Regions from separate parts of the Methylobacterium sp. CCH7-A2 genome, predicted to be linked through region 2. Evidence: riboswitches for the same ligand, from Rfam matches in the RefSeq annotation. Region 2 holds a riboswitch; each other region holds the start of a gene.
The links. A riboswitch is a leader RNA that binds a small molecule or an ion and turns the genes downstream of it on or off. The one in region 2 is predicted to bind thiamine pyrophosphate.
Positions count from the first base shown of each region.

Region 1 (9,987 bases), on a different contig from region 2:
GCGATGTCGTTCCAGGAGGTGATGCCGGCGGCGCGCAGCTTCTTCTCGATGGTCGGGCCGACGCCCGAGATCAGCGAGAGGTTGGAGGCGTCCAGCGCACCGGCCTCGGCCTTGGCGGCCTTGGGAGCCTTCGCGGCGGGCTTGGCCTTGGCTTCGGCAGCGCCGGCCTGAAGCGCGACGGCTGAAGCCTCGCCCTTCTTCATCTCCGGCTTCTTGCCGCCGGTGAGGATGTCGGTGATGCGGATGACGGTCAGCTCGGCGCGGAAGCCACGCTTGCGCTTCGAATTCTGGCGGCGACGCTTCTTGAAGGCGATGACCTTGTCGCCGCGGGCCTGCTCGACGATCTCGGCGGCCACCGTGATCTCGGAGAGGGCCTTGGCGTCGAGCGTGGTCTTCTCGCCGTCGGTGAGCATCAGCACGGTGTCGAAGGCGACGGTGTCGCCCGGGTTGCCTTCGATCTTGGCGGTGGTGATGCGATCGTTGGCGGCAACGCGGAACTGCTTTCCGCCGGTCTTGATGACTGCGAACATTTTATCCTCCATGTTCGGCCCCGCCCTGTCACGGCCTCGACGAGGCGCATGCGGGACGGCTTTTTGGCAGTCGTTACGGGTCAGGGTTCGCTCTTGACGGCTCAAGGTTCGCGCGCGGCGAAACCGATGGGCCAAAAGAGATCGGGCGCGGGTTTCCCCACGCCGGACGAGGCTCGATAGTCGCAAGGGTCACGAAGGTCAAGCGAAAGCGTCGCCTCGCGCTCCGAAAGCTAAGCCCCGGCGACGGCGAGAAACAGAAAGCGACCGGCGCGCGAGCGAAGGCTTGTTTTGGCCGAACTCCGCGTGTAGTAACCAGCCCGCTTCGACCGAAGGCGACCGCGGACAGGTGGCAGAGTGGTTGAATGCACCGCACTCGAAATGCGGCATACCCGCAAGGGTATCGGGGGTTCAAATCCCTCCCTGTCCGCCACTTCCGCCGAGACGCCAGCTCCCCGCCTTCTGCTCCGGTTCACTGGCCAGCTGTAAAGGCGAGCCGCGTCTGTTGAGCCGGCACGACAGACTTCGCCAGCTGCGGGGCCTGTGCGGTTTGGGGGCAATTCATGACCTCGACGATCGAACCCGGAACGACGTCCCGGCAGAGCGTCTTGGCAGGGCGGTTGTCGGCCATCGCAAGCATCGTCAGCATGACCGCCGAGACGGCGATCGTCGCGGCTGCGACCATGGAATTGGCGGACGTCGATCTCATGGGCGCCTCCTGCGGGCTCTGCTGATGCAACCGGGAGAGGGCGCCTGTGGTTCCGCCGCTCAGGCTGTCCTCATGGTCCTCGCCATCCTCCGTCAGACCTTCGGCGGCAGTCCCGCGCGATCGAAAACGGGCACCGACTCCATCGGCCCCTCCGGGCGTTGTCCGGTCGGGATGTCCTCCGCCGCATGGCGGATGGCTTCGCTTGTCGAATCTAGGCCATCGATCGTCTCGTTGGCGCCGCTGCCCGCGTCATGGACATTGGTCCGCAGGCTGACTTGGTGGGTGGCTGCAGCGCCGCCGCCTTCGGCCAGACGTTCGCCCTCATCCGGAATCTCGAGCGCGGGATTTTCGCGTGCCGTGTCCATCATCCGTCTCCTCAGGGATTGTCCCGGACGTAACGCCCGGCGATGCGCGATTGTTTCGGTGCATGAGCCCGTGGGCGCGACCATGACGCTTCCTTGACAGCGAGGCGGGCGCGCCATCATGGTGGCCGCTGTTCCAAGGGGTGCCTCGCGAGGAGGCTGAGATTCCGCCGGTCGGGCTTCGGTTCGACAGCGCGGTGACCCTCCGAACCTGATCCGGGTCATGCCGGCGTAGGGATGCGGGACATCGGGCGGCACCATCACGCCCCTTTTCCAGGCTCGCGCCGTCATTGTCGGATCGTCAGGCTCCAACCTCGGCATGTCGCCGGGCGAGTGGCCTTGCGGGAAGGCGAGCGGACGTGACGCAGAGCGAGATCATCGAGGCCTTGCTGGCCTTCATCGACCAGGACGGGGCGTCGGAGGCGGAATTCGAGCGCATGGCGCTGGCCGTCTTCGCCTATCAGTTCGCCCACAACGCGCCCTATCGGCGTTTCGCGATCCAGCGCGGGCGCACCACGCTCACCGTCCGCAGCTGGCGCGACATCCCGGCCGTGCCGATCAGCGCCTTCAAGACCCTGACGCTGAGCTGCACGCCGCCGGAGGCGGCCGAGCGCATCTTCATGACCAGCGGCACGACGCAAGGTGGGGTGCGGGGTAAGAGCCACCACCCGACGATGGCGGTTTGGAGCCGCTCGATGCTGGTGAATTTCCGCCGCCGCTTCATGGCCGGGCGGGAGCGCATCACGATGGGCATCCTCTTCCCCGACGAGGTGGCTATGCCGAACTCCTCGCTGGCGCATTACCTCGCTCTGGCGAAGCGGGAATGCGGAACGCCCGACAGCGAGGGCTTCATCGGCGCAAGCGGGCTCGACCTGCCGCGGCTGATCGCGGCGCTGGAGCGGGCGGAAGCTTCGGGCGAGCCCTATGCGCTGCTCGGCGCGAGCTTCAGCTTCGTACATCTGCTCGATGCGCTGGCGGCGCAGGGGCGGCGCTTCGCGTTGCCTGCAGGCAGCCGGATCCTCGACACCGGCGGCTTCAAGGGGCAGTCGCGCGAGATGGGGGCTGACGCCTTCTATGACGCACTCTCAGTGACGCTCGGCGTACCGCGCGAGGCCTGCATCAACATGTACGGCATGACCGAGCTCAGCACGCAGTTCTACGACGACGGCAATGCAGTCTGCCCGCCGGTGAAGTCCGGCCCGCACTGGATCCGCAGCCGCGTCGTCGATCCGGTCAGCGGTTGCGACCTGCCGGAGGGAACGACCGGCGTGCTGGTTCATCACGACCTCGCCCATTTCAACTGCGCCTCCGCGATCCTGACCGAGGACGCCGGCGTGATGGTCGAAGGCGGCTTCCGGTTGCTCGGCCGCGTCGACGGCGCCGATTCCAAGGGCTGTTCGGTGGCGGTCGAGGAATTCCTGCGGGCGGCGCGGGGCTGAGGCGGTGATCGAGACCGCGGGGCATCTGCCGGGGCTGCCGGCCAGTGAGGTCGCCTGGCGGACGCTGGATTTCAGCGCTTGGGGTGAGCGCGCGCAGGTGCGGGTTCCGGAGCTGACGGCGGCGCAGGCCGGCGCGCTTGCCAGCCATGTCCGCGAGCAGGCGCGGACCTATCTCCGCACTCTGCCGGTCGCGCAGATCGTCGCGACGCTGGACGCCGCCATCGCCCGGCTGCTCGACAGGGACGATCCCTGGCGGCGGCGGGCGGAAGCCGTGCTGCCGATCGTCACCGGCTATGACCGCGAGAGCGTGCGCCTCGGGCTGTCGGGCTATCTGCGCAGCTTCCGCGCGCCGCAGCTGCAGCGCTTCCTGGCCGAGGACTTCGCCAATCCGGCCGTGCTCGACGGCTTCCAGCCGGCGATGAAGGGCGGCTTCACGCGCGCCCAGGGGCCGCAGCTCCTGCTCCATATCTGGGCGGGGAACGTGCCGGGGCTGTCGCTCTGGAGCCTGATCTGCGGGCTCCTGGTCAAGGCCGGCACGGTCGGCAAGGTCGCGAGCGCCGAGCCGCTGCTGGCGGGGTGGTTCGCGCAGATCCTCGCCGAGATCGATCCGAAGCTCGGCGAATGCCTGGCGGTGGTCTGGTGGAAGGGCGGCGATGCGGAGGCTGAAGCCGCCTGGCTGAACGAGGCCGACACGATCGTCGCCTATGGCGGCAATGAGGCGCTGGCGGCGATCCGCGAACGGGTGCCGGTGACGGCGCGCTTCCTCCCGCATGGGCATCGGATCGGCTTCGGGCTGGTCGGGGCCGAGGCGCTTGACACGCGCCGGGCCGGGCCGCTGGCGCGGCTCGTGGCGCAAGACGTGGCGCGCTGGGAGCAGCAGGGCTGCTACTCGCCGCAGATGTTGTTCGTCGCCCGGGGTGGGGCGGTCTCGCCGCGCGAATTCGCCGAGCGCGTGTCGCAGGAGCTCGGCGCGCTGCGGCTCCGCCATCCGCGCCGCGCGCTCTCGGTGGCGGAGGCGGCCGGCGTTGCCGCCTGGCGCAGCCGCGAAGAGATGCGCGGCTTCGATGAGGACGGGACCGTGGTGCTGGGCGAGGCCGGAGACGGTTGGAGCGTGGTCTTCAGCGATGCCGCCCAGCCACTCGCGCCCAGCGCGCTCAACCGCACGCTGAAGATCGTCGCCGTCGACAGCCTCGATGCGGTGCCGGCGCTGGTTTCGCCCTCCCGCGCCTATCTGCAGACTGCGGCGGTCGCGGCCTCGCCGCGCGAGCTGTTCCGCATCGCGGCGCTGCTGGGGGACGCGGGCGTCACCCGCATCTGCGGCTTCGGGGCGATGGCGGCGCCCGAGGCCGGCTGGCACAATGACGGGCGCTTCAACCTGCTCGACCTGGTCAGGCTGACCGAGATCGAGCAATCGGCCGAACGCGCCGCCGACGGCTTCGCCGACTATGTCGACTGAAGCGAACCTGGACGCCTTCGTCGCCCTCGAGGCGGTCGATTTCGGCTATGGCGACGAGGCCATCGTCGACGGCGTCGACTGGGCGCTCCCGCGCGGGGCGTTCCATTGCCTGGTCGGGCGCAGCGGCAGCGGCAAGACGACCCTGCTCAAGCTCGCGGCGGGGCTGCTGGCGCCGCGCCGGGGCCTGGTGCGGATCGACGGCGCCGCGCTCGAGGGGCCGGGGCCGCGGATCGGCTTCGTCTTCCAGCAGCCGACGTTGCTCGACTGGCTCAGCGTTCTCGACAATGTCCTGCTGCCGCTCTCGCTGAAGCGAAGCGTGGGCGAGGCGGATCGCGAGACGGCGCGCGCTTTGCTCGACAGGGTGGGCCTGTCGGCCTTCGCGGCCCGCCATCCCGCCCAGCTCTCGGGCGGGCAGCAGAGCCGGGTCGCGGTGGCGCGGGCGCTGATCACGCAGCCGGCCCTGCTGCTGCTGGACGAGCCCTTCGCGGCGCTCGACGCGCTGACGCGCGAGGAGCTCCAGGACGATCTGCTGGCGCTCTGCGGACTGCAGGCGACCACGGTGCTCTTCGTCACCCATGACATCGGCGAGGCGGTCTATCTCGCCGATCGGGTCGCGATCATGGCCGGCGGGCGGCTGCACCACGACCTCGCCATCGACCTGCCACGGCCGCGCGCGCGCGCGATGCGCTATGGTCCCGCCTTCAACGCGCTCTGCCGCGAGCTGCGTCAGGCGATGGATGCCGCGCCATGAGGGAAAGGCTGGCCTCGGCGCTCCTGCTCGTCGCCCTGCTCGCTGGCTGGGAGGCGTGGTGCCGTCTCGGCCGGGTTCCGGCCCTGATCGTGCCGGCGCCGTCTTCGGTCTTCGCCACGCTGTGGAGCGAAATCGCCAGCGGGCGCCTGCTGCCGCACCTCGCCGTGACCGCGACCGAGATGACACTCGGGCTAGCGCTGGGCTGCGCGGTCGGGCTGGCAACAGGAATCCTGCTGGCGGAGGCTCCCGTGCTGCGCCGGTTGCTCCATCCCTACATCGTCGCGAGCCAGGTCGTGCCGAAGCTCGCACTCGGTCCGCTCTTCATCGTGTGGTTCGGCTTCGGCCTGACGCCGACCATCGTGATCACGGCGCTGATCTGCTTCTTCCCGCTGATGGAAAACACGCTGACCGGCCTGTCGCAGGTCGATTCCGGACGGCGCGAGCTGTTCCGGATGCTGGGTGCGAGCCGCCTGCAGACGCTGCTGCGGCTGAAGCTGCCGGGTGCGCTGCCGGTGATCCTCGCGGGGTTCCGGGTCGCGGTCGTGCTGGCGCTGGTCGGCGCCGTCGTCGGCGAGTTCATCGGCGGCCGGGCGGGGCTCGGTGCCTCGATCATCGCCGCCCAGAGCGTGATGGATTCGAGCCTGATGTTCGCGCTCTTCATCGTCATCACGCTGCTCGGCATGGCCTTCTACCAGGCGGCGCTCCTCATCGAGCGGCTGCTGCTGCGCCACCATCTGAAAGGGTAAGCTCCAATGTCCCCACATTCCCGCCGCCATCTGCTGGCGCTCTTCGGGACCGGCCTGATGGGCGCGTTCAGCCTTGGCCCCCTCCAAGCCCAGCCACTGGACAAGGTCACCGTCGCCGGCTGGAGCCAGCCGATCAGCGAGATCACCAATCTGCTGGCCGAGCCGGACAAGGGCTTCTTCCGCGCGAAGGGGATCGATCTCGGCTATGTGCCCGGAACCGGCGGCGGCTCGGCGATCCAGAACATGCTGTCGGGCCAGGCCGACATCGCCTTCACCGATCCGGCGGCGCTCTATCTCGCGCTCGACAAGGGCGAGAAGCTGGTCGCGATCTACAACATCTATCCGCAGAACGTCTTCAACGTGGTCGCGCCCAAGACCAAGGGCATCCGCACGGCCGCCGACCTGAAGGGCAAGCGCATCGGCGTCTATTCGCTGTCCAGCGGCACGCGGCAGAACCTGCAGGTGCTGCTGCATCAGGTCGGGCTGACCGAGAAGGACGTCACGGTCGAGGTCACCGGCCTGCTCAACTTCGCGCCGCTGATCCAGGGCCAGGTCGACGCCACGGCCGCGACCGATACCGGCCTGCTGGTCGCGAAAATGAAGGGGCTGCCGGAGGTCGACGTTATCGAGGTCAAGGACCATCTCAACCTGCCGAGCGACATCTTCGTGGTGACGGAAGGAACCTATGAGGCGAAGAAGCCGCTGCTGAAGCGCTTCCTCGCCGCCTATCGCGACAGCGCCGCCTGGATGATCGCGAGCCCCGAGGAGGCGGCGAAGCTCGCCGTGACGCGCGCGATCAATGGCCGCGACGAGGCGCTCAATCTCGAGATCATCAAGCTGCGCAACATCTCGACCGTGTCGCCGACGACGCAAGCGAAGGGCCTCGGCCATTTCGATCCGGAGCTGCTGCAGAAGGGCGCCGACACCTTCCACCGGCTCGGACTGATCGGAAAGCCGATCGATATAAGCCAGGTCGTGAAGACGGATCTGATTCCGTGAGCGTCTTCGTCATTGCGAGCGCAGCGAAGCAATCCAGCGCGTCGCAAACCCAACTGGATTGCTTCGCTGCGCTCGCAATGACGGTGCGGGCCAGCGCAGTTCCGCGAGAACAGCCGAGGGAACGGGCATGACCTTCCGCGACAGGGTGATCCTCGTCACGGGCGCGAGCCGGGGCATCGGCGCGGCCATCGCCAAAGCCTTCGCCGCCGAGGGCGGGCTGGTCTTCGTCAACTACCGCAGCAGCGACGCCGCGGCGCAGGCCGTGGTCGAGGCCTGCCGGGCGGCGGGCGGGCAGGCGGTGGCGATCGCCGCCGACGTCACCGATCCGGAGGCGGTCGCGGGGATGCTGGCGCGGATCGCGGAGGAGGCGGGCCGGCTCGATGCCGTCGTCAACAATGCGTTTGCGCCCTATGTCTTCGACCCCGACCATCGCGCGCGCTTCTGGGAGACGCCATGGTCGGCCTATCAGACGCAGGTCGATGGCGCGCTGAGGGCGACCTACAATGTCTGCCAGGCGGCCCTGCCGCTGATGCGCCGGCGCGGGCGCGGCTCCATCGTGAACATGGCGACCGATCTCGTGGCGCGGCCGAGCCTCGCCTATCACGACTACACCACGGCCAAGGCGGCGCTGATCGGCTTCAGCCGCAACCTCGCGACCGAGCTCGGCCCGCTCGGCATCCGGGTCAACTGCGTCGCGCCGGGGCTGGTCTGGCCGACCGATGCGAGTGCCCGGACGCCTGAGGCGGTCCGGGAGATGCTGATCGCCCAGACGCCGCTGGGGCGCATCGCGACGCCCGAGGACGTGGCCGGGCCGGTGCTGTTCCTTGCCTCAGAAGCCAGTGGCTTCGTCACCGGCCAGACGCTCCATGTCGATGGCGGGCTGGTGATGACTTAGGCCTTCGCCGCCTGCGCATCCCGGATCGCGCGCCAGACCCTCGCCGGCGTCGCCGGCATGTCGAGATGCGTCACGCCGAGCGGGCGCAGCGCGTCGAGGATCGCGTGGATCACGGTCTGCGGCGCGCCGATGCAGCCGGCCTGGCCGGCGCCCTTGACGCCGAGCGGGTTGGCGCGCGTCGGCACCTCGACCATCTCGAGATCGAAGGCGGGCAGGTCGGCGGCGCGCGGTACGGCATAGTCCATGAAGGTCGCGCTCAGCAACTGGCCGGAGCCTTCATCGTAGAGCGCTTCCTCCATCAGCGCCTGGCCGATGCCCTGCGCCAGACCGCCATGGACCTGCGCCTCCGCCAGCAGCGGGTTGATCAGCGTTCCGTAATCGTCGATCGCGACATAGCGTTCGATCGCGACGGCGCCGGTCTCCGGATCGATCTCGACCTCCGCCACCTGCGCACCGTTGGGAAAGGTGAAGACGTCGCAGCGGTTGTCGCCATGGCCCTCCAGCGGCGCGCCGCTGCTCTCCGCGAGATGGGACGAGATGGCGAAGAGGTCGATCTCGCGCGGCAGGCCGTCCGCGGCAGGCTCGCTGCGGAATCGGCCTTCCGCGAAGGAGAGGCTGTCGGCTGCGACCTGCAGCAGCTGCGCGGCAACGGGCCTCGCCTTCGCGAGCAGATCGTCGGCCGCCATCAGCAGCGCCGTGCCGCCGAGATGGAGCGAGCGTGCGCCGCCATGGCCGCCGCCGCGCGGGACGGTGGCCGTGTCGCCCTGGACGAGGGTGAAACGCTCGACCGGCAGGCCGAGCCGGTCGGCCGCGAGCTGGGCGAAGCTGGTCTCATGACCCTGACCGTTGGAATGGGTGCCGACGGCCATGGCGATGGCGCCCTCGGCATCGACCCGCAGCCAGGCCTCCTCGTCGGGGCGGCCACGCGAGGTTTCGAGGAAGCAGCCGATGCCGAAGCCGCGCAGCTTCCCGCGCTTTCGGGCGGCGCGCTTGCGGGCCGCGAAGCCGGCGCGGTCGGCCGCCGCCAGCGCCCGCTCGAGGTTCTCCGGAAAGGTGCCGCTGTCGATCACCATGCCGAAGGCGGGGCGGCGGTAGGGGAAGCTGCGGATGAAGTTGCGCCGGCGCAGTTCCGCCGGATCGATGTGCAGCTTATGGGCGGCGGCCTCGATCAGCCGCTCGATCAGATAATTCGCCTCGGGCTTGCCGGCGCCGCGATAGGCGTCGATCGGGGCGGTGTTGGTGAAGACGCCGCGCACGTCCATCGCCATGGCGGGGATGTCGTAGAGCCCGCCCATCGCCGCTGAAGGTGCATTGGTCGCGCTGCCGGGGCCGAGCGAGGAGACATAGGCGCCGAGATTGGCGATCGTCTCGACATCGAGCGCGAGGAAGCGCCCGCGCCGGTCGAGCGCCAGCCGCGCGGTGCTGAGATTGTCGCGGGCATGGGCGCCGCCGGTGAACTCCTCGATGCGCTCGGCGCTCCAGCGCACCGGCCGGCCGAGCCGCCGCGCAGCCCAGAGTACCAGCGCATATTCGGGATAGGTGACGTTCTTCATGCCGAAGCCGCCGCCGACATCGGGCGTCGAAACCCGGATGCGGTCGAGCGGCAGGCCGAAGACGCCCTGCGCGAGTTCACGGCGGATGTCGTGGACCGAGGCGCCGCTGATCTCGAGATGGAAGCGGTCCGCGCCGGCGTCGTAACGGCCGATGGCGATGCGCGGCTCGAGGGCTGCCGCCACGATGCGGTTGTTGACCAGAGCGCAGCTTACGACATGGGAGGCCTTGGCGAAGGCGCGCTCGACGGCGGCGGGATCGCCGCGGCGGAAACGGAAGGCGATGTTCCCCGGCGCCTGCGGCCAGAGCTGCGGCGCCTCCGGGTCGGTCGCGCCGCGCAGATCGGTGACGGCCGGCAGGATGTCGTAATCGATGCTGATGTGCTCGCAGGCCTCGCGGGCCAGCGCCTCGGTGTCGGCGACGACGAAGGCGACGGGTTCGCCGACATGGCGGACGATGTCGCGCGCCAATGGCCAGCGCGGCGGCACGATCAGCGGCTCGACGGAAGCGATAACGATCGAGGTCGGCAGCGGAGCGAGGCCGTCGAGATCC
Region 1 is NZ_LSKN01000245.1:25,037-35,023, forward strand. It holds gene rplU (50S ribosomal protein L21) at 1-530, opposite strand, end outside; tRNA gene AX750_RS18650 (tRNA-Ser) at 871-960, shown strand; gene AX750_RS18655 (hypothetical protein) at 1,000-1,236, opposite strand; gene AX750_RS18660 (hypothetical protein) at 1,329-1,601, opposite strand; TPP riboswitch at 1,728-1,853, shown strand; gene AX750_RS18665 (long-chain fatty acid--CoA ligase) at 1,958-3,037, shown strand; gene AX750_RS18670 (acyl-CoA reductase) at 3,042-4,493, shown strand; gene AX750_RS18675 (ABC transporter ATP-binding protein) at 4,483-5,244, shown strand; gene AX750_RS18680 (ABC transporter permease) at 5,241-5,990, shown strand; gene AX750_RS18685 (ABC transporter substrate-binding protein) at 5,997-6,989, shown strand; gene AX750_RS18690 (SDR family oxidoreductase) at 7,117-7,884, shown strand; gene AX750_RS18695 (xanthine dehydrogenase family protein molybdopterin-binding subunit) at 7,881-9,987, opposite strand, start outside.
Region 1: linked by a shared signal. The riboswitch ahead of AX750_RS18665 (long-chain fatty acid--CoA ligase) and the one ahead of thiC (phosphomethylpyrimidine synthase ThiC) in region 2 are both predicted to bind thiamine pyrophosphate.

Region 2 (9,987 bases):
CGCGCCGCCGCCCGCTCCGGCTGCGCCGCCACCGGCTCCGGCTGCGCCAACGCTGCGTGACGGCCAGACCCAAGCCACCCCGCCGGCTGCGCCATCCGCGCCGGGGCAGCCCACCGATCAACGCCAGGGTCGCCGCGGCGGCATCGGGCCCGGTGGCGCGGCCGCCATTGGCCTCGGCGCCGGTGTCCTCGGCGGCATCATGGCGACACAGGGCGCCGAGCGGCTGGAGGATGTCCGCGGCCGCCGCGAGGAGCGGCGCGAGGGTGATGTCACCATCATCCGCGAGCCCGGCCGCACCATCATCCGCGACGACGACCGCACGATCATCCGCCGCGACGAGACTCAGCGCTTCCGGGAACTCGGGCTGGAGGCCCGCACCGAGCGGCGCGGCGACGAGAACCGCACGATCTTCGAGCGGCCCGACGGCACCCGCATCGTCACCGTCACCGACGAGGAGGGCCGGCTGATCCGCCGCACGCGGCTCGACCGTGACGGCAGGGAGGTCGTCATCATCGACAACACCCGCCGCGACCGGCCGCGCGACCGCTTCTCGGACGAGATCGTGGTGCTGGAGCGCCCGGCCCTGCGCATCCCGCGCGAGCGCTACATCGTCGACGCCGAGCGGGCTGACGAGGATCTGATCTACGAGACGATCGTCGCGCCGCCGCTGGCGCCGCTGCCGCGTCGCTACACCCTCGACGAGGTGCGCTACTCGCCGGATCTGCGCGCCCAGATGCGCAGCGTCGACATCGACAGTGTCACCTTCGAGACGGGCTCCTGGGACGTCGCTCCGGGTCAGGCGCAACGGCTCTCCATCATCGCCGACTCGATCCGCCGTGCGCTGCAACGCTCCCCCAACGAGGTCTTCCTCGTCGAGGGGCACACCGACGCCGTCGGCTCGGACATCGACAATCTCTCGCTGTCGGACCGGCGCGCGCAGTCGGTCGCGGAAATCCTGACCAAGGATTTCGGCGTGCCGCCCGAGAACCTGACGACGCAGGGCTATGGCGAGCAATATCTCAAGGTGAACACGCAGGACGCCGCGCGCGAGAACCGTCGCGTCACCCTGCGGCGGATCACCCCGCTGCTGGCGGGGCAGGGCAACTGACCACCGCAGCCCTCACGCTCGCTACGGAAGGCCGCCGCGAGGCGGCCTTCTCATTTGGAAGAGTCCCGCATTCGCGCCCTCGCATTCACGAAGGCTCAACTTCCCGCGCCTATCACCGGAGCAAGGGAGGATCCCCGATGAGCGACTCCATGGCCATCGCGCAGAGCTTCGCCGCGATGCAGGCGGCCTCGACGCAGCAGGCGCTGCAGACCGAGATGCTGCGCCAGCAGACCCAGGGCGACCAGGCGATCGTCGCCCTGCTGCAGCAGAGCGCCGAGCAGCTGCAGGCGGTGCTCCCCGCCGGCCAGGGCCAGACTGTCGACATCACCGCCTGAGGCGCGCGGTCCGAGCCGGTTGCGCATCGCCGCTGGCCCGCCTAACCTCGATCCCGTTCCGAGGGGTGCCCGCAAGGGCTGAGACGGCTTCCCGGCCGAACCCATCGAACCTGATCCGGGTCATACCGGCGGAGGGACTGGAACGCGGCGCGAGCCCGCCTTGCGACCGCATCACAGCGCTTGAACCGCTTTCGACGCCGGATCTCCTGACCTCAAAGGCGGAGATCCAAAAATGCCTTCCCACCCTATCACGTCCTTCGGCGCCCCGACCGGCGTCACCACCGGGCCGATCACCGGCTCGCGCAAGATCTATGTCCCGACCCCGCAGGATTCCTCGATCCGCGTGCCCTTCCGCGAGGTGTCGCTGAGCACCGAGGCCGAGCCTCCGGTGCGCCTCTACGACCCCTCCGGCCCCTATACCGAGACCGATGTCGCGATCGACCTCAATGCGGGCCTGCCGCAGGTGAGGCGCGCCTGGCTCGACCGGCGCGGCTTCGAGGCCATCGCGGGCCGGGCGGTGACGCCCGCCGATAACGGCCATGCGGCGCCGTCGCAGGCCGTACCCGCCTGTCCGGCCCAGCGCCCGGTCCTGAAGGCGCAGCCCGGCCGGATGGCGACGCAATACGAGTTCGCCAAGGCCGGCATCGTCACCCCCGAGATGATCTATGTCGCCCATCGCGAGAATCTCGGCCGCGCCGCGATGCGGGAAGACGCTCGCGAGCGCCTGGCCGATGGCGAGAGCTTCGGCGCCAGCCTCCCCGAATTCGTCACGCCGGAATTCGTGAGGAGTGAGATCGCGCGCGGGCGGGCGATCATCCCCGCCAACATCAACCATCCCGAGCTGGAGCCGATGGCGATCGGCCGCAACTTCCTGGTCAAGATCAACGCCAATATCGGCAACTCGGCCGTTACCTCGGGCGCGGCCGAGGAGGTCGAGAAGCTGGTCTGGGCGATCCGCTGGGGCGCCGACACGGTGATGGACCTCTCCACCGGCCGCAACATCCACGCCATCCGCTCCTGGATCCTGCGCAATGCGCCGGTGCCGATCGGGACCGTGCCGATCTACCAGGCGCTGGAGAAGGTCGGGGGCGATCCGGTCAAGCTCGACTGGGAGGTCTTCAAGGACACGCTGATCGAGCAGGCCGAACAGGGCGTCGACTACTTCACCATCCATGCCGGCGTACGCCTGGCTTACGTGCCGCTGACGGCGAACCGCGTCACGGGCATCGTCTCGCGCGGCGGCTCGATCATGGCGCGCTGGTGCCTGGCCCATCACAGAGAAAGCTTCCTCTACGAGCGCTTCGACGAGATCTGCGAGATCATGCGCGCCTATGACGTCTCGTTCTCGCTTGGCGATGGCTTGCGGCCGGGTTCGATCGCCGACGCCAATGACCGCGCCCAGTTCGCCGAGCTGGAAACGCTGGGCGAACTGACCAAGGTGGCCTGGGACAAGGGCTGCCAGGTGATGATCGAGGGCCCCGGCCATGTGCCGATGCACAAGATCAGGGAGAACATGGACAAGCAGCTGCGCGAATGCGGCGAGGCCCCCTTCTACACGCTGGGACCGCTGACCACCGACATCGCGCCGGGCTATGACCACATCACCTCGGGGATCGGCGCTGCGATGATCGGCTGGTATGGCTGCGCCATGCTCTGCTACGTCACGCCCAAGGAGCATCTCGGCCTGCCCGGCCGCGACGACGTCAAGACCGGCGTCGTCACCTATAAGATCGCCGCCCACGCCGCCGATCTCGCCAAGGGCCATCCGGCGGCCAAGATCCGGGACGATGCGCTGTCGCGGGCCCGCTTCGACTTCCGCTGGGAGGACCAGTTCAATCTGGGGCTCGATCCCGATACGGCGCGCGCCTATCACGACGAGACCCTGCCTAAGGACGCCCACAAGGTCGCGCATTTCTGCTCGATGTGCGGGCCGAAATTCTGCTCGATGAAGATCACGCAGGATCTGCGGGCCGAGGTCCAGGCGATGGACGACGCGCAGCGCGCCGCGCTCGACCGGGCGGCGGGCATGGCCGGCAAGGCGCGGGAATTCCGCGACCGCGGTGCCAGCCTCTATCTGCCGGCGGAGTAGCATCTGCGGGTCCGAAGTCGGCCCGCCGCACGGAAGGGGGCGCTCGCCGCCCCCTTCCGGAATGGCCGCGAATCCCGCACAATCGCGGGCGATGCGGCTCTCCCTTTTCAAGCGCAAGCCCGATCCCGAGCGGATCGAGGTCTCCTATGCCGGGGTGCTCTATCCCGTGCAGATCAAGCGGCGGGCGAGCGCGCGGCGGATGACGCTGCGCGTTTCGCAGGCCAGCGGCGAGATTACGCTGACCTTGCCGGAGCGGGCCGATTTCGCCGCGGGCCGGCTCTTCGCCGAGAACCATGGCGGCTGGATCGCGGCCCGCCTCGCCAAGCGGCCCCAGCTCACTCCCTTCGAGCCGGGCCGGACGATTCCGTTCCGCGGCACGCCGCACCGCATCGTCCACTGGAGCAAGGCGCGCGGACTGACCCGCGCCACCACCGACCAGGACGGCGCGCCGATCCTCGCGGTTGCCGGCGAGAGCGCCCATGTCCCTCGCCGGATCAAGGACTTCCTGCGCCGCGCCGCGCTCGAGGATCTGGAGGCGGCGGTCGCCCGCCATACGGCCGCGCTGGGCATCCCGGCTCGCAGGATCACGATCCGCGACACGACCAGCCGCTGGGGCTCCTGCTCCTCCCAAGGCCATCTCAGCTTCTCCTGGCGGCTGATCCTGGCGCCTCCGCTGGTGCTGGACTATCTCGCCGCCCACGAGGTCGCCCATCTCAAGGAGATGAACCATTCGCACCGCTTCTGGGCGCTGACCCACAAGCTCTGCCCGCGCACGGAGGAGGCGGAGGCCTGGCTCAAGCGCCACGGCGCGGGGCTGCATGCCTATGGGTAGCCTCGACAGACCTAGGCGCGAAGCCTAGAGGGGCTGCTCGATCTGTGGAGCGATCCTCGTCATCCCGGCGGAAGCGAAGCGACGCGGCTGGCGCCGCTTGTCCGAGATGACGCGGTGTTTCCGAGGCAAAACAGGCTACCCATGACACTCCGCCCCGACACGCTGGCGATGACCGCCGTTCTCGCCATGCTGACGGCGCTGGGCCCGCTTTCGACCGATTTCTACCTGCCCTCGCTGCCCGACATCGTCCGCGTCATGGAGACCGACGTGGCCGGGGCGCAGGCGACGCTCTCGACCTTCCTGTTCGGCTTCGCGGGCGGGCAGATTCTCTGGGGGCCGCTCTCCGACCGGCTAGGGCGCCGCCCGGTCCTGCTGACGGGGCTCGCCCTGTTCACGCTCGCGACCCTAGCCTGCGCGCTGGCGCCTTCGATCGAGGCGCTGACCGTGGCCCGCGCCGTCCAGGCGCTGGGGGCCTCCGGGCCGATCGTGCTGGGCCGCGCCATGGTGCGCGATCTCTATGAAGGGCCGCGCGCCGGCCGCGAACTCGCCCGGATGGGCATGATCATGGGGCTGGTGCCGGCGGTCGCGCCGGTGCTGGGCGGCGTGCTGCAGCAGGCCTTCGGCTGGCGCTCGACCTTTGTCGCCTCGCTCGCCTTCGCCGCGGTGCTGGCTGTCGTGGTCGGTCTCCTGTTGCCCGAAACCCTGAAGACCCGTTCGCGCGAGCCCTTGTCCCTGCTCGCCATCATCAAGGGCTTCGGCACGCTGCTGCAGAACCGCGCCTACCGGGTTTATGTCGGGCTGACGGCGCTGGCCTATGGCGGCCTCTTCGCCTTCATCTCGGGCTCGTCGTTCGTCCTGATCGGCATCCACGGCCTGACGCCGGCGCAATACGGCCTGTCCTTCGGCTTCGGCGTGCTCGGCTTCATCCTCGGCACCATCCTCGCGCAGAGGCTGGTCGGGCGCCGCGGCATGGATGGTGTCATCGCGCTCGGCGTCGCCTGCCTCGCGGCCGGCGGGCTCGCCATGCTGCTCTGCGTGCTGACCGGCTTCGCCGGCCCCTTCGGCGTCATCGTGCCGATGGCGCTCTATGCCTGCGGCGTCGGGTTGACCATGCCGCAGGCCCAGGCCTCGGCGATGATGCCCTTTCCGGACCGGGCTGGCGCCGCCTCTTCCTTCACCGGGCTCTGCCAGATGCTGTTCTCGGCCTGCGTCGGGCTGCTCGTCGGCCATGCGCTGAAGAGCGGCGCGCTGCCCCTGCCGCTGGTCATGTCGGCGATCGGTGTCGCCGCGCTGGTGCTGTTCAGGGCGAGCGCGGCCATCCGCGCGGCCAAGGCCTGAAGGCTCAGCCGCCGAACAGCCGCTCCAGGAAGTTCTTCTCCTGCGGCGGTGGCGGCACCCAGGCGCGGTCGCTGTCGGCGGTCTGGGTGTTGGCGGGCGGGCGCACCCCTGCGACGGGCGCGCCGCCGTCGAAGATCGAGCGCGGCGTGCCCTGCCAGAGGCCGCCGGGCAGGGGCGCGGCCTGCGCCCCGGCATGGGCCGCCTTCATGTACTTGCCCCAGATCTCGGCCGGCAGCCCGCTGCCGGCGACGCGCTTCATCGCGCTGTTGTCGTCATTGCCGAGCCACACCGCGGTGACGAGCCTTGCCGTGTAGCCGACGAACCAGGCGTCGCGGAAATCCTGCGTGGTGCCGGACTTGCCGCCGACCTCCCAGCCGGGGATGTTGGCCTTGGCGCCGGTGCCGCTGACCATCACCTCATGCAGCATGGCGTTCATCATCGACAGCGTCTGCGGCTGGATGACCGGGCCGAAGCTCGTCGCCGCGCGGGCATAGATCACCTTGCCGGCGGACGACTTCACCTCCCGGATGACATAGGGCAGCACGCTCTGGCCGCCATTGGCGAAGGTCGCATAGGCCGCCGTCAGCTCGACCGGGGTGACCTCCGAGGTGCCCAGCGCCAGCGAGAGATTGGGCTGCATCGCCGAATTGATGCCGAGGCGCTGGGCGGTCCGGATGACCTCGCGCGGCGTCACCTCGTTGATCAGCCGCGCGGCGATCGTGTTCAGCGAATGCGCCAGCGCGGTCTGGAGCGTGACCGGGCCGCGATAGCTGCGCGAATAGTTTTCCGGCTCCCAGCCCTTGAACGAGACCGGGCTGTCGTCGCGGATTGTGTCGGGCGTCAGGCCTTTCTCCAGCGCAGCGAGATAGACGAAGGGCTTGAAGGCCGAGCCCGGCTGGCGCTTCGCCGCCGTGGCGCGGTTGAACTGGCTCTTGGTGTAGTCGCGCCCGCCGATCAACGCACGGATGCCGCCATCGCTCGCCATCGAGACGACCGCGCCCTGGCTCACCCCCTGCTTGGCGCCCTGCGCCGCCAGCGCCTCGACCAGGATGGTCTCGGCCGAGGCCTGCAGCTTGGTATCGATCGTGGTCAGCACGGTGACGTCGCCCTCGACCGCGCCGATGAAGTCGTCGAGCACGTCCATGACATAGTCGGCGGCGTAGTTGACCGAGCCCGCGCCGATGCGCTCGGCGGCTTCCGCCGGGGCGACGAGCGCGGTCTTGGCGGCGTTTTGCGAGATCAGCCCTTGGTCGGCCATGGCGGCGATGACAAGCTGGGCGCGCTTCTCGGCCGCTTCCGGATTGCGGTTGGGCGCGAGGCGCGACGGCGCCTGGACGAGGCCGGCCAGCATCGCGGCCTCGGCGATCGTCACCGAACGCGCCGATTTGTTGAAATAGCGCTGCGCAGCCGCCTCGACGCCATAGGCGCCCGAGCCGAAATAGACGCGGTTGAGATAGAGCTCGAGGATCTGGTCTTTGCTGTAGGTCCGCTCCAGCCAGAGCGCCAGGATCGCCTCCTGGATCTTGCGCGCCGCGGTGCGCTCCTGGGTCAGGAACAGATTCTTGGCGAGCTGCTGCGTCAGCGTCGAGCCGCCCTGCACGCCACCGCTGCGGCGCAGATTGTTGACCAGCGCGCGCCCGAGGCCGATCGGGTCGATGCCGAAATGCTCGTAGAAGCGCCGGTCCTCGATCGCCACGAAAGCCTTGGGCAGATAGGGCGGCACCTCGCCGATGGTGATGGTGCGCCCGCCGGTCTCGCCGCGATTGGCCAGCAGCGAGCCGTCGGCGGCCAGGATCGCGATATTGGGCGGCCGCTTCGGGACGGTGAGCTGGTTGATCGGCGGCAGCTGCGCGGCGTGATAGGCGATCAGCCCTCCGAGCCCGATCGCGCACCAGAGGCCGAGCACCAGCGTCCAGTAGAACAGCCCGCCGAGGAAGGACCGTCCGCGCCGCCCGCGCCGGCGGCCTCCGCCGCCACCGCTGCGCTTGTCGCGACGCGGCGGCTGGCGTGCCTCGCTGCGGGGCGGGGCGCGATGGCCCCTGACAGGCCGGTCATCGTCGGAAAGGCGCATGTCGAAGTCGTCGCGGCTTCCGCCCCGCCCTGATTCGAAGGAGGGCTCGCGCCGCTCGGCCCGTTTCGTCCGGTCGTTCATCCTGCCCCGTCACGCCGAAGGCCGCCGGAGGTCACGGCCGGCCGGATCCTCACACAGGAGTTAAACATGGCGCTTTTAAGGGGTGGTTAAGCCTGCCGCCCCCCGCGCATAGCCTCCTTGTCGCGGTAACGTGAAGATGTTGCGCGAATGCAAGACCGGCCTGGCGGCCGCCCTGCCTTGCGGAGCCTGCGACATTCCGCCATCACCTCGGCAAAAATCGCAAGGGAAACGCCGGGACAACCTCATCCTGGCCGGGGACCCAAGGTCCTGCCGGCGAACTGCCTCAGAGAGAGACATCCATGCTCGCATCAGCCCAGCGCTTCCAGCCCTACGCCCTTGCACTTCTGCGGATATTCACCTCCCTCAGCTTCATCTCCCATGGCACGCAGAAGCTGCTCGCCTTCCCGGCTGCACCGTCCTGGGGCATGCCGGCCGCCTTCTCCCTGCCCTGGACCGCGGGCGTGCTGGAGATCGTCGGCGGCGCGCTGGTGCTGATCGGCTTCCTGACCCGTCCGGCCGCCTTCATCCTGTCGGGCCTGATGGCGGTGGCCTACTGGATGGCCCATGGCTCGAAGGGCTTCTATCCGATCCTGAACGGCGGCGAGGCGGCCATGCTGTTCTGCTTCATCTTCCTCTACATCTTCACCGCCGGCCCCGGCGCCTTCAGCGTCGACGGCGCGCGCCGCGGCTGATCGGGCCCTGCGAACAGAAAAGGCCCGCCTTCCGGAAGGAGGGCGGGCCTTTTGTCGTTCGGGAGGCCTCGCGACGCTCAGACGGCACCGGCGATCCAGCGCGAGAGGTCGCTCTTGGGCGCGGCGCCGACCTTCTGGGAGGTCAGCTTTCCGTCCTTGAACAGCATCAGGGTCGGGATGGAGCGGATGCCGAACTGGGCGGGGATCGCCTGGTTCTCGTCGACATTCATCTTCACGATCTTGACCTTGCCGTCCATTTCGCCGGCGATCTCCTCGAGCGCCGGGCCAATCATGCGGCAGGGGCCGCACCACTCGGCCCAGAAATCGACGACGACCGGCTCGCTCGACTTGAGGACGTCCGCCTCGAAGCTCGCATCGGTGACTTTGCTCGTGGCCATGGGCGTTTCGCCTTTCAAAGAGGGGTGGCGGGAGCGCCGCCTTCGTTGGGCAAGCTAGGAACGCGCCCCCTCGGGGTCAAGGCGCCGCCGCCGCAGGGGCAGCCCTGTCCACGGATCATGCCGCCGCCTCAGGAGCCGGCGGACACAAGACTCGCCCCGACATTGATGGCCAGCGCCAGGATGCTGGTGTTGAAGACGAAGGCCAGGATCGAGTGCACCAGAACGAGCCCGCGCGCAGCCCGCGTCGTCACGGCGACGTCCGAGGTCTGCGAGGTGCAGCCGATCGTGTAGGCGAAATACAGGAAATCGACATAGTCGGGGTCGCGCTCGCCCGGAAAATCGAGGCAGGGCCCGTCCTCGCCGGCATAGTAGGCGCCGGCATAGTGCAGCGTGAAGAAGGCGTGCAGCAGCGTCCAGGAGCACAGGATCGTGATGCCGCCGAGTGCCAGATGCAGCCCGCGCTCGCCCGGTGGCAGGCCGCCGATCCCTGCGAGCTGCAAGCCGATCGCCGCGATGCTGGCCGTCGCCGCCAGGCAGGCGATGACCAGAATGGCTGCCCCGCCCTCGTCCTGCCGCGCGGCGCGGGCGCGGATCTGGGGAACGGTCTCGTTCAGCAGCGTCGCCGCGAGCATGGCGAGATAGAGCACAGCGCCCGCATCCCAGGCGATCAGCAGCCTCGTGGTCCAGCTCCAACCCGAGGGCAGGGCCAGCGCGAGGCCGGCCATCGCCGCGAGGGCCAGGAACAGCCGCGGCCGAACGCGAAGGGCGCGCGGGACCAGTCTCATGCCGCGTCCATCCCCTTTGCGCCAAGCTGGGCGAGCAGCGCGTCGAGCACGGCGGCCTCGGGCTCCAGCCGCGTCAGCGTCGCCGTGTAGACCAGCAGCGCGCGCACCCGCCGGCCGGGATAGATTTGCCCGACCAGCGCCCGGTAGACCGCGAGCTGCGCCAATGTGGTCGGCGCGATGGCGGCGAGGTCGCGTGGCGGCCTCGCGGTCGTCTTGAAGTCGGCGATGATGACCTCCTCGGGCATGATGGCGAGCCGG
Region 2 is NZ_LSKN01000016.1:104,623-114,609, reverse strand. It holds gene AX750_RS26355 (OmpA family protein) at 200-1,108, shown strand; gene AX750_RS01415 (hypothetical protein) at 1,246-1,443, shown strand; TPP riboswitch at 1,495-1,598, shown strand; gene thiC (phosphomethylpyrimidine synthase ThiC) at 1,676-3,532, shown strand; gene AX750_RS01405 (SprT family zinc-dependent metalloprotease) at 3,624-4,364, shown strand; gene AX750_RS01400 (multidrug effflux MFS transporter) at 4,506-5,702, shown strand; gene AX750_RS01395 (PBP1A family penicillin-binding protein) at 5,707-7,854, opposite strand; gene AX750_RS01390 (DoxX family protein) at 8,154-8,546, shown strand; gene trxA (thioredoxin) at 8,624-8,944, opposite strand; gene AX750_RS01380 (DUF1345 domain-containing protein) at 9,073-9,729, opposite strand; gene addA (double-strand break repair helicase AddA) at 9,726-9,987, opposite strand, start outside.

Region 3 (9,987 bases), on a different contig from region 2:
GTTTCAGCGTGTTCGCGAGATCGCGAACGGCCGAGAGATGCGGGTGCGCCTCGATCCCCTTGGCTTTGGCACCAAGTACCAGATCGTCATGCCTCCCCCGATCGTCTCCGGTCCACTGTCGGGCAGACCGCTCCCAAAAGTGATAGGCGGCTAGGGCGAACGACTTCCGCAGATCGGCCAGACCTTGACGCGCCATGTCGAGATCGATCTCGAAAAGCTGCTCGCGGTCCCAGATGATATAGCCGTCTTCGTCTCGCTCGCCCTCCCACACTCCGGACGCCAGATATTCAGCCTTGGCGGCCTCGATCCGATCAATGTTGGTGACGAGGGCCAGCGCAGCGGTCGTGTAGGCAGAACGCAGGACATCGATGCCACTCTTGAAGACGTAGCCGCGCAGGTCGAAATTCAGTGGGGCCATAGTCCGTGCACCCTGCCGTCAGCCTCTCCGCCTCGGTCGGCGGGGCAATGCCCTCCTGATTACGGTCTGCCCCATTGCAGCGCCAGAGGCGGCGCTGGCATGGTGATCGGATGGAACCATCCCCCCGTTGGCTGCTGATCCTAAAAGATGTCGCGCAGATCGCTGGCCCGATCGCGACGGCCATCATTGCCGCGATAGGTCTCAAGATCGCGAGGGACGGCCTCAGGAAATGGCAGACCGAAGAGCCCGGCAAACGGCGGCTCGCGGTCGCGGAGGAGGCGCTGCGAAGGACTTATGCCGCCTCGATCGCCCTAAAGAGCGCGCGAAGACACACGGTGACGATGAGCGAACGCATGGCGTGGAAAGACGCCACGTTTGACATCATCAGTGAACCCGAAGCGATGAGGCTCCGGTACGATCAAATCGACGCCGTTCTGCGTGAATTCGACGATTACAAGCCGCACTATGGCGTTCACTTTGGCCGGGAGGCGATGCGGGATTTCGATGACTTGATCGGCATCATCAAGGAAATCCGAGACGATTTGAGCACTCTGTCGATGTCTGAGCCGGAGCATGGCTTTCCTGTGCCGGAAGAAAAAAGAATGGCGCTCCGGAAGAAGTTTTTTGAACCGACGAGCGACCCGAGCCTCGACCTCGACGCCCGTATCGATCGAGCAATCGACAAGGTTCGCAAACGGTTTGAATTGGTCGTAGCAGGTGAGAGGACTGCTCAAGGAATTCAGGCCGACTGATGCCCCGCCCTGTCATCCGATACCGTCCCGAGCATCTGCGGTCGCGCGTCGGCAGGCGCGCGCCGAAGCGGGCGCTCGACGGCAACGGGGAGCCGAGCATGGCGATGTGGGCATGGGGAGAGGCGAAAGCGCGCGGCTATGACGAGGCGCAATGGCAGGCCCTCGCCGTGCCGAGCGCGGCGCTCCGCAACATCATCGCCGTGCTGCATCCCCACCGCCTGCCGCCGCCGGGAGAGCCGTGGCCGGAGAAAACGATGGCGCGCTTCGTCGCGCTCACCACTCCGCGCATAGCGAAATGATGCCGAACGCATAGCGATCACGACGCTCAACCGCTGTCCCCGGTTGGGGTTCGGGTTGGGGTCGGGCGGCGAAAGTCAGAAAAAACCCAATCAAATCAAGGGGTGGTGGCGGAGACGGAGGGATTCGAACCCTCGATACCCTTGTGGGGTATGCTCATTTAGCAAACGAGTGCCTTCAGCCTCTCGGCCACGTCTCCGTTGGATGCTCTATGCCCGATGGCCGGCCGCTTTGACAAGCCGTCGCGGCGCGGTTTCGCGAAAGCTTTCTCTCGGGCTCGCGGCGGCGGAACGGGCGCTTGTGGGCGACCGAGGGATCGTGACCGGAAAGCCGACGAAGCGACTGGACAGCCCCGCCGTCACTGGCTATACCGCGCCCACCAACAGGGACGCGGCTTCCGCATCCCCGGCGCCCAGATAGCTCAGTTGGTAGAGCATGCGACTGAAAATCGCAGTGTCGCTGGTTCGATTCCAGCTCTGGGCACCATTTTCTTCCCGATCATCGATGGTCACAGCAAACCGGTTGCGGATCTGCGTCGCCGCGTCTGGCCTCGCTGATCAGGCGCCCGGCGATCCGCCCCCTCTGCGCCTGCATGTCGGGCGCGCCGCTTCCGGCGTTGAAGCGCGTCTGCGGCTGTGGTCGTCTCGGGCCCGATAAGCCGCCGCGGCCCCAACGGTCGCGAGCGGAGGGCCCGGGAGGACCATCATGCGCATCGCCAGAATCGAACCCTTCATCCTGCATATCCCCGTCACCGGCGGGTCGATCGCCGATTCGACGCATCGCATCAGCCATTGGGGCGTCGTCGGCACCAGGATCGTCACGGAGGAGGGGCTAGAGGGCTATGGTTTCACCGGCACCCATGCCGATCTGTCCTCCGACCGGCTGATCACCGCCTGCATCCGCGATTGCTATGCGCCGCTGCTGATCGGCGAAGACGCGTTGGAAACGAGCCGGCTCTGGCTCAAGCTCGCGCGCCATCCGGCGCTGCAATGGGTCGGCCGCGCCGGCATCACCCAGCTCGCGCTGGCGGCGGTGGATGTCGCGCTCTGGGATCTCAAGGCGAAGAAGGCCGGCGTGCCGCTCTGGCATCTCCTCGGCGGCGCCAGCAAGCCGCGGCTCGAGGCCTACAACACCGATATCGGCTGGCTCTCGATCCCCAAGGACCAGCTCGTCGAGGGCTGCCGCAGGGCCGTGGAGCAGGACGGTTTCCACCGCATCAAGGTCAAGGTCGGCCATGCCGATCCCGGCATCGACATCGGCCGGCTCGAGGCGGTGCGCCGGGCCGTCGGGCCCCATGTTTCGCTCGCCATCGACGGCAACGGCAAATGGGATCTGCCGACCTGCAAGCGCTTCTGCGCCCGGGCGGAGCCGCTCGACATCTTCTGGTTCGAGGAGCCGCTCTGGTATGACGATGTCGGCTCGCATGCGGCGCTCGCCCGCGACACCTCCATTCCCGTCGCGCTCGGCGAGCAGCTCTATTCGCTCGACGCCTTCCGCGCCTTCATCGCAGCCGACGCGATCCACTACGTCCAGCCTGATGTGACGCGGCTCGGCGGCATCACCGAATACATCCAGGTCGCCGATCTCGCCCTCGCCAGCCGCCTGCCGGTCGCGCCCCATGCCGGCGAGATGAGCCAGGTCCATGTCCATCTCGCCTATTGGCACCAGGCGACGCCGGTCCTCGAATACATCCCCTGGATCAAGGACGCCTTCGAGGAGCCGGCGAATGTCGTCGATGGCTGCTTCCTGAAACCCCAGCGGCCCGGCGCCGGCACGACGCCCACGATCGACGCCTTCGCCCGCTTCGCCAAGCCGCTGGGCTGACCTCCCTCACGAGGGGGACATGGCCGCGCGGCGGCCCCGGAATGGCTTGGAGGGTTGCCCGGGCGGCCCGCCGGGCCTAGATTGAGGTCGATCCGTTGGGGTGCCGCAAGGCTGAGAGGCGCAAGTCGCCAACCCATCGAACCTGATCCGGATAATGCCGGCGAAGGGAACGGTCGTCGCAGCGTCGCTTCACCCGTCCTGCCACGGCCGCAGCCTTCACGGCCGCGAGGGTAGGGCATGCCGCACGCATCCATCCAGTCCCGGTCGAACCCACCGCTGCGCGTCGGCATCGTCGGCGCCGGCGTCGTCGGCCTCGCCTGCGCGGTCGAGCTGCTCGGGCGCGGCGCCGAGGTCGAGCTGTTCGAGCGCGGCGAAACGGCCGGGGCGAAAGCCTGCTCCTGGTGGGCCGGCGGGATGCTGGCGCCCTGGTGCGAGGGCGAGAGCGCCGAGGAGCCGGTCGTCAGGCTCGGCCAGGAGGCGGCGAGCTGGTGGGAGCGCCATGTCGAGGGCGTCGTCCGCAAGGGCACGCTCGTGGTCGCTCCCAGCCGTGATCGCGCCGAACTGCGCCGCTTCGCCAGTCGCACCTCCCATCTGGTCGAGATCGAGGCCGAGGCCATCGCCGCGCTGGAGCCCGATCTCGCCGGGCGCTTCGGCAAGGCGCTCTTCTTCGAGAGCGAGGGCCATCTCGATCCGCGCCTGGCGCTGGCAGGGCTGGCGGCGAAGGTGATCGCTCTGGGCGGACGCATCCATTACGGCCGCGAGGTCGCCCCCGAGGATGTGGCTGCCGATGCCGTGCTCGACTGCCGGGGTCTCGCCGCCCGCGGGGCGCTGCCGGATCTGCGTGGCGTCAAGGGCGAGATGCTGCTGTTGCGCACCCGAGACGTCACCCTGTCGCGCCCGGTTCGGCTGCTGCATCCGCGCATCCCGCTCTATGTCGTGCCGCGGGCGGACGGCATCTTCATGGTCGGCGCGACGATGATCGAGGGCGGCGACCGCAGCGCCGTCACCGCGCGTTCGATGCTGGAACTGCTCGGCGGCGCCTATGCGCTGCATCCGGCCTTCGGCGAGGCGCAGATCGTCGAGATCGGCGTCGATGCGCGCCCGGCCTTTCCCGACAACCTGCCGCGCTTGACGCGTCGTGGCCGGGTCATCCATGTCAACGGCTTCTATCGGCACGGTTTTCTGCTGAGCCCCGCGATGGCGCGGCTGGCGGCGGAGGCCCTGCTCGATCCCGCCAGCATCCCGGAGAGGCTTCATGACGTTGCTGCTTAACGGCGAGCCGCGCGAGGTCACGGCCACCACGCTCGAGCAGGCGCTGGCCGAGCTCGGCTATGCCGGCAAGGTCGTGGCCACGGCTGTGAACGGCGATTTCGTCCCGGCGCGCAAGCGCGAGACCGTCACGCTCAACGAGGGCGACCGCATCGAGGTCGTCGCCCCGATGCAGGGCGGCTGAGAGGATCACCGAGATGGCGAGCTTCTATGGTTTCGAGCCGAAAAGCCGGCTCTTCCTCGGCACGGCGCAATATCCGTCTCCGGCCATCCTGGCGGATGCGGTGAAGGCGTCGGGCGTCGAGATCGTCACCGTCTCGCTGCGGCGCGAGGCCGGCGAGGGCGGGGCCGGGCAGGCCTTCTGGTCGCTGATCCGCGATCTCGGCGTGCGCGTGCTGCCCAACACGGCCGGCTGCCACGGCGTCAAGGAGGCCGTCACCACCGCCCAGATGGCGCGCGAGGTTTTCGGTACGAACTGGATCAAGCTCGAGGTCATCGGCGAGGACGACACGCTCCAGCCCGATGTCGTCGGGCTGATCGAGGCCGCGCGCATCCTCACGAAGGACGGCTTCGAGGTCTTCCCCTACACCACCGAGGATCTCGTCGTCGGTGGCCGCCTGCTCGATGCCGGCTGCGAGGTGCTGATGCCCTGGGGCGCGCCGATCGGCTCGGGCCGCGGCCTGAACAATGTCTACGGCCTGCGCAGCATGCGGGCGCATTTCCCCGGTGTTCCGCTGGTGGTCGATGCCGGCATCGGCCTGCCCTCCCACGCCGCCCAGGCGATGGAGCTGGGCTATGACGCGATCCTGCTCAACACGGCGGTGGCCAAGGCGGGCGATCCGGTGCTGATGGCGCAGGCTTTCGCGAAGGCGATCGAGGCCGGCCACCAGGCCTTCCAGGCGCAGCCGATCGAGGCGCGCGACATGGCGGCGCCCTCGACCCCGGTCATGGGCAAGGCCTTCCTCTCGTGAAAGCAGCCTCGATGAAGGTCGACCCGTTCTATCCGATCTTCGACAGCGCCGACTGGCTCGCCCGCATGCTGCCGCTCGGCGTGAAACTGGTGCAGCTGCGCGTCAAGGACCGCAGCGAAGCCGAGACCGGCCGCGAGATCGCCCGCGCGAAGACGCTCTGCGCTGATGCCGGCTGCGTGCTGGTCGTGAACGATTACTGGCGGCTGGCCATCGAGGAGGGCTGCGACTTCGTCCATCTCGGCCAGGAGGATCTCGACGGCGCCGATCTCGCGGCGATCCGCAAGGCCGGCATGCGGCTCGGCGTCAGCAGCCATGACGAGGCCGAGCTGGAGCGCGCGCTGTCCACGCAGCCGGACTATGTCGCGCTCGGCCCGGTCTACCCGACCATCCTGAAGGCGATGAAATGGGCGCCGCAGGGGCTGGAACGCGTCACCGAGTGGAAGCGCCGCCTCGGCGCCATCCCGCTCGTCGGCATCGGCGGCGTCTCGCTGGAGCGCGCGTCCGGCGTCTTCGAAGCGGGCGCCGACATCGTCTCGGCGGTCACCGACATCACGCTGAACGCCGATCCGGAAGCGCGGCTGAAGGCCTGGATTGAGGCGACGCGGAAGCGCGCCGTCTAGTGCGCGTCATTCTCGGGCGAAGCCAAGCGCAGACCCGAGAAGCTCAGGACAAGAGAGCTCTGGTTTCCGAGATGGTCGGGTCAAGCCCGACCATGACGCGCGGGCTCAAACGCTCTCCGTCGCCGCATGCCCGTCGACATGGCCGAGGCTGCGCTCGGGATCGAGGCGGTCGCGCACGCGCTGCTTCAGCACCTTGGAATCGGGGAAGCCGCCCTCGCTCTTGCGGTCCCAGATCAGCTCGCCCTCGTAATGGATCTGGAAGATTCCGCCGGTGCGCGGGATCAGCGCGACCTCGCCGAGATCCTGCCCGAAGGTCGAGAGCAGCTCCTGGCCGAGCCAGGCGGCTCGCAGCATCCACTGGCACATCGAGCAATAGGTGATGGTGATGCGGGGCAGGGGCTTGGCTTCGGTCATCGGGACACCTTGGGGGCGATGCGCCTGAATCGGCCGCCGGAGCTTCGCTGGCAAGCCTGTTCAGAACATGGCTGGCCAGCGTCGGTGGTATCCTAAGTCATTGTTTGGAATGAGTTTAATTCGATCGAGCCTCAGCCGCCATAGCGCCGCTGAAGATGCGCCTTGAACACCGAGGCATCGAGCGGCCGGCCCGTCGCCTGCGTCAGCAGATCGTCGGTCTCCAGCAGGCAGCCCTGGCTGTGGATGTTGGTCCGCAGCCAGGCCAGCAGCGGCGCAAAATCGCCCCGCCCGATGCCGGGCAGGATCTCGGGCTGGGCCCGGCAGGCGGCGTCGAAGATCTGGGCGGCGGTCATGGCGCCCAGCGTATAGGTCGGGAAATAACCCCAGCCGCCGCTCGGCCAATGCACGTCCTGCAGGCAGCCGAGGCGGTCGTTCGGGACCGTCACGCCGAGCAGCTCCTTCATGCCGGCGCTCCAGGCGACGGGCAGTTCGGAAAGCGGCATCGCGTCGGCGATCAGCGCCTTTTCCAGCCGGTAGCGCAGGATGACATGGGCCGGATAGGTCACCTCGTCGGCATCGACGCGGATGAAGCCCGGCTCGACCCTGGTGTAGCGCCGCCACAGCGCGTCCGTCTCCCAGGCCGGGCCGGAGCCTCCGAAGGCCTCGCGCATCAGCGGCGCGGCATAGGCGATGAACTCTTCCGAGCGGCAGGCCTGCATCTCGACCAGCAGCGACTGGCTCTCATGCAGGCTCATGCCGCGCGCCTGGCCGACCGGCTGGTGGAGATAGGCCTGAGGCCGGCCCTGCTCGTAGAGCGCATGCCCGGTCTCGTGCAGCACGCCCATCAGCGCCTTGGCGAAATCCGCCTCGTCATAGCGGGTGGTGATGCGGACATCATTGTCGGCGCCGCCGCAGAAGGGATGGGTCGAGACGTCGAGCCGCCCGCGCTCGAAGTCGTAGCCCAGCGCCGCCATCATCCGGAGGCCGAGCGCCCGCTGCGCCTCGATCGCAAAGGGCCCTTCCGGATCGGGCGTCTGCGGGCGCCGCGCCTGAACCGCGAGCGCCTCTTGCGTGAAGCCCGGCAGGAAGGCGGCGAGATCGTCGAACAGCGCGTCGATGGTGGCCGAGCGGCCGCCCGGCTCGTAGTCGTTCAGCAGCGCATCGTAAGGCGAGAGGCCGAGCTTCTCGCCCTTGGCCCGGCCGATTTCCCGCTGCAGCGTGAGCACCTCGGCGAGGAAGGGCAGCAGGCCGGCGAAATCGCTCTCGGCCCGGGCCTGCCGCCAGCGCATCTCGCAGGCCGAGATCGCCTTGGAGGAGGCTTCGACGAGATCGGCCGGCAAGGCGGTCTCGACCGTCCAGAGCCGCCGGATCTCGCGCAGATTGGCCCGCTCCCAGGGACCGAGCCCGTCCTGCACCTCGGCCTCGGCCAGCCAGTCGCCGATGCGTTCATCGGTGGTCAGGCCGTGATGCATCACCCGCAGCAGCGCCAGGCTCTCGGCCCGCGTGCCGGCCGCGCCCTTCGGCATCATCACGTCATTGTCCCATTGCAGGATGCCGATGGCGTTCCCGAGCGCGGCGGCCCGGCCGAAATGGGCGGAGAGGTTCGCATAGGCGGTCATGACGGTTCGTCTCGATTGATTATGGCAAATCCCGCTGGGTCATCCCGGGCGACTGAAGGGAGACCCGGGATCTAGTCCGGAACGATGGCGGAAAGGGTCAGGAATGGATCCCGGCTCTCCGCTGCGCTCCGGCCGGGATGACGGCGGAGACTGAACCCGCGCGTCAGCCGAACAGCGTCTTGAACTGCCGCGGCTGCGAGCGGAGATACTGGTTGGGCACCTTGACCGTGGCGCCGAGCTGCGCGGCGGCGTGCCAGGGCCAGCGCGGATCGTAGAGGATGCCGCGCGCGATGCCGACGAGATCGGCGTCGCCAGTGCCGACGATCGCCTCCGCCTGCTCGGCCTCGGTGATCAGCCCGACCGCGATGGTCGGCAGGCCGGTCGCCTGCTTCACCGCCCGCGCGAAGGGCACCTGGTAGTTCGGCCCCAGCGGAATCTGCTGCGCGCCGGAATTGCCGCCGCTGGAGACATGGATGAAATCGGCGCCGCGCGCCTTCAGCGCCTGCGAAAAGGCGAGCGTCTGCTCGAGGTCCCAGCCACCCGGCACCCAGTCGGTCGCCGACAGCCGGACCCCGACGGGGTAACCCGCCGGCACCACGGCCTTCACCGCCTCGAAGGCCGCGAGCGGGAAACGCATCCGGTTCTCCAGCGAGCCGCCGAAATCATCCTCGCGCCGGTTCGAAAGCGGCGAGAGGAACTGGTGCATCAGATAGCCATGGGCGCCATGCAGCTCGATCGCGGCGAAGCCGAGCCGCACCGAGCGCCGGGCCGCTTCCGCGAAGCGCTCGCAGAGCCGCGCGATGTCGTCGGTCGTCAGCGCGCGGGGATTGCGGGCATGGCCGTCGAAGGCGACCGGGGAGGGGGCGACCGTCTCCCAGCCGCCGGTATCCAGCGTGAGCTGACCGCCGCCATGCCAGGGCTGCGCCACGGACGCCTTGCGGCCCGCATGGGCGAGCTGGATCGCGATCGGCATGTCGGAATGGCTGCGCACGGCCTTCAGCGTCCTGGCCAGCGCGGCCTCCGTCCCGTCGTCCCACAGCCCGACATCCTGCGGGCTGATGCGCCCGGCCGGTTCGACCGCCGTCGCCTCGATGATCAGCAGGCCGGCGCCCGAATGCGAGAGATTGCCGAGATGGATCGTATGCCAGTCGGTCGTCTGGCCGTTCTCGGCCGAATACTGGCACATCGGCGCGATCACGATGCGGTTGGCGAGGGTCAATCCGCCGATCTGGTAGGGGCTGAAGAGCTGGCTCATCACGGGTCTCCTGGAAGGCTCAGTCGGTATAGGCGCCCGCCGCGCCCGCGGCCACTGCCGCCGGCGCGCATCAAGAGATTGTGCGGGCGCGAAGATCCGCCCGCATTTGGCCGCAATCGCAGCAATTGATAAGCCTGCTTATCATAAGGAGACTGCAATGGAGCGGCCCCTTCGGCGCGAGCTGATGTTCCAGATGGTCGAAACGGCGCGGCTGATGCGCACTTATGTCGACCAGCGTGCCCGCGAGCACGGCACCACCCGCGCCCAATGGGGCATCCTCTCGCGGCTGCGGCGCCGCGAGGGCCAGAACCAGGTCGCGATGGCCGAGCAACTCGACATGCAGCCGATCTCGGTGGCGCGGCTGATCGACCGGCTCGAGGGGCAGGGGATGGTCGAGCGTCGGGCCGACCCGGCCGACCGGCGCGCGCATCTGCTCTACCTCACGCCCCAGGGCCGGGCGCTGGTCGAGGGGCTCGACGCGCTGCGCACCGAGATCGCCACCGAACTGCTCTGCGAGGTCGAGGACGAGGCCCTGCGCGCCACGCTCG
Region 3 is NZ_LSKN01000088.1:131,758-141,744, forward strand. It holds gene AX750_RS07285 (hypothetical protein) at 1-418, opposite strand, end outside; gene AX750_RS07290 (hypothetical protein) at 529-1,170, shown strand; gene AX750_RS07295 (hypothetical protein) at 1,269-1,469, shown strand; tRNA gene AX750_RS07300 (tRNA-Ser) at 1,576-1,666, opposite strand; tRNA gene AX750_RS07305 (tRNA-Phe) at 1,878-1,953, shown strand; gene AX750_RS07310 (mandelate racemase/muconate lactonizing enzyme family protein) at 2,173-3,291, shown strand; TPP riboswitch at 3,378-3,477, shown strand; gene thiO (glycine oxidase ThiO) at 3,568-4,563, shown strand; gene thiS (sulfur carrier protein ThiS) at 4,547-4,744, shown strand; gene AX750_RS07325 (thiazole synthase) at 4,758-5,531, shown strand; gene AX750_RS07330 (thiamine phosphate synthase) at 5,543-6,151, shown strand; gene AX750_RS07335 (SelT/SelW/SelH family protein) at 6,257-6,565, opposite strand; gene AX750_RS07340 (carboxypeptidase M32) at 6,697-8,184, opposite strand; gene AX750_RS07345 (NADH:flavin oxidoreductase/NADH oxidase) at 8,348-9,439, opposite strand; gene AX750_RS07350 (MarR family transcriptional regulator) at 9,597-9,987, shown strand, end outside.
Region 3: linked by a shared signal. The riboswitch ahead of thiO (glycine oxidase ThiO) and the one ahead of thiC (phosphomethylpyrimidine synthase ThiC) in region 2 are both predicted to bind thiamine pyrophosphate.